One region of the Shewanella sp. ZOR0012 genome, then DNA from elsewhere that is predicted to be linked to it. Evidence: predicted binding sites of a transcription regulator. Region 1 holds the regulator's gene; the other holds the start of a gene.
The links. Region 1 encodes LexA, which represses DNA repair genes until DNA is damaged. Its sites were predicted from a motif close to TACTGTATNNNNATACAGTA; they were not measured.
Positions count from the first base shown of each region.

Region 2: recG (ATP-dependent DNA helicase RecG) is a predicted target of LexA. The motif match lies at 1,677-1,696, and genes of this name have one in related genera.

Region 1 covers NZ_JTLE01000094.1:2,993,487-2,997,844, forward strand. Annotated here, with positions in the region: gene ctaD (cytochrome c oxidase subunit I) at 1-309, opposite strand, end outside; gene coxB (cytochrome c oxidase subunit II) at 319-1,860, opposite strand; gene L976_RS14830 (cell division inhibitor SulA) at 2,266-2,778, opposite strand; gene lexA (transcriptional repressor LexA) at 2,775-3,395, opposite strand; gene plsB (glycerol-3-phosphate 1-O-acyltransferase PlsB) at 3,681-4,358, shown strand, end outside.
Region 2 covers NZ_JTLE01000094.1:182,432-186,789, reverse strand. Annotated here, with positions in the region: gene L976_RS02700 (sensor domain-containing diguanylate cyclase) at 1-285, opposite strand, end outside; gene L976_RS02695 (ABC transporter substrate-binding protein) at 299-1,324, opposite strand; gene recG (ATP-dependent DNA helicase RecG) at 1,713-3,788, shown strand; gene L976_RS02685 (DUF3014 domain-containing protein) at 3,964-4,358, shown strand, end outside.

The DNA.
Region 1 (4,358 bases):
CGGGATCAGCCAGTTAGCTAGTCCGGTAAAGGCTGGCATCACTGCGCCGAATACCATGATTAGCCCATGCACTGTGGTCATTTGGTTGAAGAAGTTAGGCTCAACGAGTTGTAATCCGGGCTGAAAGAGTTCGGCGCGGATCACCATGGCCATCGCACCACCGGTTAAAAACATTATGAAACTAAACCATAGGTACAGGGTGCCAATGTCCTTGTGGTTAGTGGTGAGTAACCAGCGCATGATGCCTTTAGATGCACCGTGATGGTGTTCATCATGGGCGGCAATTTGATCTTGAGTCAGTGTGCTCATCTTAATCCCCTACTGTCCATGGCGTGCAATATCAGCGGGTTGCACTGTATCGCCGGTATTGTTGCCCCACGCATTGCGCTCATAGGTAATGATGGCAGCAAGTTGTTGTGGTGTGAGTTGGTTGCCAAATGCCTGCATCGCCGTGCCCGGTTTACCGTGCATCACTATATCGATGTGATTGGCGACTGGGCCTGTTGCAATAACGCTACCAGCAAGGGCGGGGAAGGCGGGAGGCATACCTGCACCCGTTAGCTGGTGGCAGGCGGCGCAAACTGTGGCATAGGTCTTTTCTCCTTCGGCCATCAGTTCATCATGGCTAAGCGTGGGAAGACTCGCGGGGTCGACACTGGCGATGGGCTCTGTCGCCGCTTTGGGCGCATCGGTGGTTGAGGGGGGCGGAGTCGTTGTTACTGGTTCGCTATTGGTGCCACCGGATTTATGGGCATCAACGTCTTTGGCTTGCACCGCATCCCCAGTGTTATTGCCCCACGCATTACGCTCATAGGTAATCACTGCGGCAATTTCTTGGGGCGTTAATTGTTTACTGAAGGCTTGCATGGCCGTACCCGTTTTACCATTGAGCACGATTTCAAGATGACCGCTCAGTGGCCCAGTAGCGATGGGGCTGCCTTTGAGATGTGGGAATACGCCTTTGAGACCTTCGCCATTAGGTTGATGGCAGGCTGCGCAGTGACCAAGGTAAACTTGCTCACCTTGAGTCATCAGCTCTTCTTTACTCAGTGTTTGTGATAAGGCGGCTTGTGCGGCTTGCGCTGCGGCATTGGCAGCTTGTTTTTGTTCTGCAACCCAAGCATCGAACTCGGCTTCGGGCAGTGCCTGAACCACTATCGGCATAAATCCATGATCTTTGCCGCAAAGTTCGGCACATTGACCACGGTAAATGCCGGGTTTATCGATACGGGTCCACGCCTCGTTGATAAACCCTGGGTTAGCATCTTTTTTCACTGCAAAATCTGGTACCCACCATGAATGGATAACATCTTCAGAAGTCATCAGAAAGCGGATTTTTCTATTTACAGGCAGGACAAGGGGCTTATCGACCTCGAGTAAGTAGTGCTCTCCCTTGGCCTCACTACCTTCGATTTGAGGTCTTGGTGTGGCGAGAATACTGTAAAACTCAATATCTTGATCGAAATAGCTGTAATGCCACTTCCATTGCGATCCTGTGACTTTTACCGTGAGATCGGCATTGCTGGGGTCTTCCATGGCAATCAGAGTTTTAGTTGCCGGAATCGCCATTAAGATCAGAATGATAAAGGGAATTATCGTCCAAGCGATCTCAACTTTTGTACTCTCATGGAAGTGTGACGCGACCGCGCCCTTGGATTTTCTGTGGTTGATCATGGCATAAATCATAACGCCAAAAACCACTAAGCCTATCGCGCAGCAGATATACAGAATCGTCATGTGCAGGTGGTATACCTTGCCACTGATTTCTGTTACGCCAGGCGTCATATTGAACCGCATGTCTGCTGCGGCCAACGGTGGGGCGAATAGCACCACGAGTAAACAATACAACCATTGCTTCACAAGACTTCTCCTCTGCTAATTGCAAATAGCAACTACAAAGAAGAGCAACACAGTAAGTCTCAACTCTATGCAAACTCTTCAGTTCCCAAAAAAGTGTTTCTGACTTCAACGTGCGTTGGCGGCTTACTTTTGATCAAGTATTGTTACTGCTGGTATTAGCCACACTGGCACATACTGCTGAATAAACCCATTATTCTCAATTTTTGTGGGCGAGCGATATTCGAAAATAACGCGATATTTCTGCCTAAACAGGCGATATATCATGTGCGCCTAAATCAAACATACTTGCTGTTTAAAAATTGATCAAGATCACTTCTTTTTCTAATTGTCTGAAAAATTGCCAAAAAAAAGCCTCACATTCACAGGTGAGGCGGCTTTCAAGGCTAAATACGGTGTGAAAAATTTTTAATGAACAGAGCTGAAAAATGCGGGTTGAGTAAATTTAGCCGATTGTGTGAGATTGGTGCTAGAAGGTTGGTCATTCGTTGAACCTTCAAGCACGATACCCATTGCACGTGCGCTCTTTGCTACAATTTGTAGGCGACGATTATCGCGAGTATCTAGGGCGTTAATCCAAGTAATCACTGCGCTAGATGTGCCACTGGTTAAGGCTTTTTCCATCGCCCAAAGGGTTTCGACCTCATCTTTTGCGTGAACCAATAGTACGCGATCCATACGCACACCTGCGTTTGCTAATAGCTGCTTGTAGCCAATACTAGGTGGGTTGATGAGCACTATCCATCTTCCCTGTTGGCTCAGTTGGGCAAGTTGTTTGCTCAGCTGTGTCAGCTCTTGGCGCCCTTGGCTCTGAGTTGGCATAGTGACTATTGATGTATGCTGCCAGTCGGTCTCTGTATCTCGAACCGTATCGAGCCATAAACCGGGGTGACGCGGGGCATTACCTAATAGTTTGTTCATAGCCAATCTCCATTGCGGATCACCCCTACGGCGAGCCCTTCAATTGTTAGACTTTGGAAACTCAAATCGACTTTAATCGGTGAATAGTCTTCATTCTCGGCATGTAGGTAGACTAAATTACCTTTTTTTTCAAAGCGTTTTACGGTTACATCATCATCAACGCGAGCAACAACAACTTGTCCATTGCGCGCTTGTTGTACTTTATGAACGGCAAGCAGGTCACCCTCAAGGATGCCGATATTCTTCATACTGTCGCCTTTTACGCGCAGCAGGAAATCGGCAGCAGGGTGGAACATGCTGGGGTCGACTTGGTAATACTGTTCGACATGCTCTTGGGCGAGAATAGGTTCACCCGCTGCCACTTGGCCAATCAGTGGCAAGCCTGTTTCGCGGTTATCTTCTTCCTCTACAGGGAGACGGATCCCGCGGGAAGTACCAGGCATGATCTCGATGCAGCCTTTTTTCGCCAATGCCTTAAGGTGTTCTTCTGCGGCATTTGCACTTTTAAAACCCAAACGGGTGGCAATTTCGGCCCGAGTGGGTGGCATGCCAGTCTCGGCAATATTACGTTTAATCAGCTCTAAAATTTCGGCTTGGCGTGGCGTCAACGGTCTCATGGTCTTTCCTGTTTTTCTATACAGTTACTGTTAGTATATACAGTATTATTGGTAGTGCAAGTATTAACCACTTTTAACTTGGTCAGCTAGATCTGCAAATAACCGTAATCGTCATCTATGGGGTGAATGCCATTTGCACGGTATCAATAAATGGTGTCGCCTAAAGTGCGTTACTAAGTCATTAAAATCAGCCGCTGAATCCTGCATCTTTAGGTTGTTTGGGTATATTCTCTAGAATCTGGTATTCTATGGGGCTAATGAACGTACTTACATTGCATAAGAATAATGCCTAAACAAGACTCTCTTTGGTTGAAATCATTACGTTGGATCCAAAAGCACTTAGTGCACACTATTGTTGTGCCACAGGATCCCTTTGCCGATCTGAATCTGGATGCCTCCAGACCGCTTGCTTATGTAATGAAAACAGAATCCCTGAGTGATATTGCTGCGTTAAGCGAGATCACCACGAAACTTGGTTTGCCAAGCCCTTACGAGCCGCTGGTGGTGAATGGCGTTGTGGCGCCACGGGTGGTATGCCTTGAAGGTCGTAAGCCTTTATTTGGTGAACGCGCCAGTAATGAGCCATTCCTCGAATGTTTTATGCGTTTGTTGGCCGTCCATAAGGAAAAGCCAGAGTTAGATATCCAGCTGGTGCCTGTGAGTCTGTATTGGGGTCGTACTCCGGGTAAAGAAGACGACACCATGAAGGCGGCAGTGCTTGAGCGCGAGAACCCTACTTGGTTACGCAAGTGTTTGATGATCTTATTCTTAGGTCGTCATAACTTTGTGCAATTTTCTAATGCGGTATCGCTGCGTTACATGGCCGACGAACATGGTACCGATATGGGCATTGCCCATAAATTGGCTCGAGTAGCGAGAGTGCATTTCCGTCGCCAACGTAAGGTGATGACGGGGCCTGTGTTGCCTAATCGTCAGGCGTTATTCCATTCCTTGCTGAAATCT
Region 2 (4,358 bases), 2.8 Mb from region 1:
GGCTACGCCATCGATACTCTCTAAATTGACACTCGACACCATCGGCATCATGCCCAAGCCTGAAAGCAAATCAGATAACAGACCATGGTCCACATCCCAAAGTGACTTAGCAATAGTGGGTAAGATCGATTCGGAATATTCACGAATATCGGCAGTTGTATTATCAATGCTTTCTTGATAATTCCACACTAACTGCACCAGCATGGTCAGGACAGCAAAAAATGAGCTCACCCCAATAATAGTGAGCGTCATTCTATGACTGATGGAATGATTACGATGCTTCATGAATACCTATTAATTACTGTTGTGATAACTTATCCACTATTTGTGTCTTAAAAATCCCAGCCCAATACCTTGCAACTAACTTCTGATAAAAAGCTGAATCGGGATTAAGTACCCTAAAGAGTTCTATATCCTCATAGGAGGAATAACGTTGGGTCTCTTGGTATTGTTTGAGCTGAATTAACCCTAAAGCACCCGCTAAAAAATGCCCACCTCCCAGAGCACTCACTTTACGTTCTTGGCAGAGCGACAAAATCTCAGGGGAAGTATTAATCGAACTGACCAGTACATCACGTCCAGGTTCAAGGCCCTTTTCGCGGAGTGCTTTTACCACTCCGATAGCCATTTTATCGTTCGCCGTCCAGATTAAGGTTAAATCCGGATAACGGCTGAGCAAGGTTAATGTTTGATCATAAGCAATATCTTCACGCCATTGACCATATACCGTTTGAGTAACAATAACATTGGGTTGCATAAAGAAATAATCATTAGCGCCTTGAGTTCTTAACACTGATGCGGGCGTAGATTTATCGCCCGAGATTAATAAAACCTTAGCCTTTTTATTTTCTAAACGACTTAGCAAATTTTTAGCGGTATCAGCACCAATAGCATAGTTATCTGGGATAAGCGCTGGTAATAAATAAGTTTGCCAATGTGGATCTGCCAATAAGTGTTCTCGCTCGGCGACAGAAATATCATTTAAAATCAATTGAACATATATGGGATATTGATAAAGCATCTGCAACATTTTTATCGCAGACTGCTTCTCATTCACTAAAATAATATGAGTAGGAAGTGATGGCTGAGATTTTAGTAACGTTTCTAATTGAGCAATCATTTTAAAGTGATTGCGATCTGAATGTATGATTTGCAAATTAATATCAAGCTTTGATGAAGCCACCTGCATTAATTTATCGACATCACCCCAAAAGCTATCCGTAACCGCGCCTGGATTAAAAAAAACCACATCCAATTTAGCCCACGCAGGCAAAGCAAAACACAGTATGCCTATCCATAAACAACGTAAACATAATAGATGCAAAGGCGAGTACTCCTCGACCGTGTTTCCCCGCATGTGATCCATCACAGAGGTCACTTTATTATTATCGATTCACAACCTTGTTACCGCATAATTACCAAAACAACTCAATGGCAACCAACACTTCGATTAAACCACAAAATAACAAAAAGTGTACTTTATAATAAAGAATATTAATTTTTGCTCCTGTTTTAGGCTCGAAATTATAGAATATTCATTTAATATTAATAAGATAACTCGACGTATAAGATAAGAGGCTATTTTTAATTCCAATATTGCTCATTCAGCCTCTTTACATAGCGCACTTAACCACAGTCTATCCCCCAAGATTGCCTTACGTTTATTCTCTGTTAGTATATGTATAAATTAACAGTGATTGAGTGCTAACGACTTGCAGCAATTGGATCTTGTTCCGATCACCGAACTCAAGGGCGTCGCCAAAAGAGTCGCGGAAAAACTCGCCAAACTCGGCATCACAACAGTACAAGATCTGCTGTTTCACTTGCCCCTGCGCTACGAAGACCGCACTCAAATCTATCCCATCGCCGCACTCATGCCCGGAAATTACGGCACCATTGAGGCCGAAATCCAGTCGACTCAAATCCTTCAAGGCCGTAAACGCATGCTCGTCTGCAATGTGCGTGACGATACTGGCAGCATGAGCCTTCGCTTTTTTAACTTTTCAATGGCGCAGCGCAATGCGATGCAAAATGGATTAATGATCCGTGCCTATGGCGAAATTCGTCGCGGAAGTCATCAAGCGGAAATCGTGCACCCCGAATATAAAATCGTCTATCCGGGTGAGGATATTCACCTAAGCGATACACTTACGCCGATTTATCCCACCACCGAGGGCTTAAAACAGGCGAGTTGGATTAAGCTCACCGAACAGGCACTTGAATTATTAGAAGATGGCGGCTTGACCGAGTTATTACCCGCCCATTTGCAGCCAAACAACATGAGCCTAAAACAGGCGCTGCAAACCCTGCATCGCCCCCATGCGGGGATTTCACAATTTGATTTAGAGCTTGGTCAACACCCCGCGCAGCAGCGACTGGTGCAGGAAGAATTACTCGCCCACAACCTGAGTATGCTACGCCTAAGACAACGCAGTAACCTCGACGCCGCCGTGACCATGCATGCCACGGGGCAATTACTAAAGCCTTTTCTCGCCTCACTGCCCTTTAAACCCACAGGCGCGCAGCAACGTGTCGTTGCCGAGATAGGTAAAGATTTAGCACAACCGCACCCCATGATGCGCTTAGTGCAAGGGGATGTCGGCTCAGGCAAAACCTTAGTCGCCGCCCTCGCCGCCCTTCAAGCGATTGAAAACGGCTATCAAGTGGCCATGATGGCGCCCACCGAATTACTCGCCGAGCAGCATGCAGCTAACTTTGCCGCGTGGTTTGAACCACTAGGATTAAAAGTCGGTTGGCTTGCGGGTAAGCTTAAAGGTAAAGCTCGGGCGCAATCTTTAGCGGATATTGAATCTGGCGCGGCACAAATGGTGATCGGCACCCACGCCATTTTTCAGCAACAGGTTATCTTCCATAGGCTCGCTTTAATTATCATCGACGAGCAGCACCGATTTGGTGTCCACCAGCGGATGGGACTCAGGGAAAAAGGTATCAATCAAGGGTTTCATCCCCATCAGTTGATTATGACGGCAACCCCGATCCCACGGACGTTAGCCATGACAGCCTACGCCGATCTCGACACCTCGATTATCGATGAGTTACCCCCAGGGCGCACACCCGTCACCACAGTCGCCATACCCGATTCGCGCCGTAATGAAGTACTCGAGCGCGTCCGCAACAGCGTGATCACGGACAAACGCCAAGCCTATTGGGTCTGTACCTTGATTGAAGAGTCCGAAGTCCTCGAGTGCCAGGCCGCCGAAGATACCGCTGAAGAATTGCGCCAAGCACTGCCGGAGCTGACCATAGGTTTAGTACACGGCAGGATGAAAAGTGCTGAAAAGCAACAAATTATGACGGACTTTAAAGCGGGAACCATCAACTTATTGGTGGCAACCACAGTAATTGAGGTCGGCGTCGATGTCCCTAACTCTAGCCTGATGATAATCGAAAACCCCGAACGATTGGGACTTGCACAGTTGCATCAACTGCGAGGACGAGTAGGGCGCGGTGCCGTAGCCAGTCATTGTGTGTTACTCTACAAGGCGCCACTGAGTCAAACCGCAAGTCAGCGGTTGAATGTCCTACGGCAGAGTAATGATGGTTTTGTTATCGCACAGAAAGACCTAGAGATACGTGGTCCCGGTGAAGTGTTAGGCACTAAACAGACAGGGCTAGCCGAACTTAAGATAGCTGATTTAGTTAGAGATCAAGCGCTTATACCACATATCCAAAAGCTTGCGAATCATGTGATGTCGCAAGCACCCGATGCGGTTGATGCCATTATTCATCGTTGGCTTGGGCATAGGCAACAATATGTCCAAGCGTAAACCTTAAGCTAACCCCTTCAAGGTAAAATAAATTCAACCTGTTCAGCTAACCGCTATGGACAAGCGCGTGTAAACTTGCAAAATGAACTTGCAACCTAAAAGGCGGCACTTGCACTTTAATGTTAGCTGCATGATATTCACCACATTACCTTGACACTGAAGCGAAGGATGTAAAATGCAAGTTAATCAAGATGATAGAATTACACCTCAAGAGACCTCGTCTAGCAGCAATCGCTTTGCATTGATTGCGATTGTGCTCGTCATCCTGCTCTCTGCGGCAGGTTATTACTACTATAGTAAAGATGACTCACCCAAACTCATTCCTAATGCACCGATAGTACTACCAGAGCCACCATCGTCAGAACCGCTTACTCTGGAAACAAACCCGGAGCCTGAAACCACTCCAGTGGAAAACGTAACACCACAAACGACCACGACGGAAACTGACTCAACCACTACCGTTGAGCCTCAAGCGCCCGTAGAAACGGTGCCAAACTTGCCTGAGAGTGATGCTTTTGTGCATCAAAAAGCACTGGCACTTATCAGCAATAATGTCGTAGGTTCATCCTT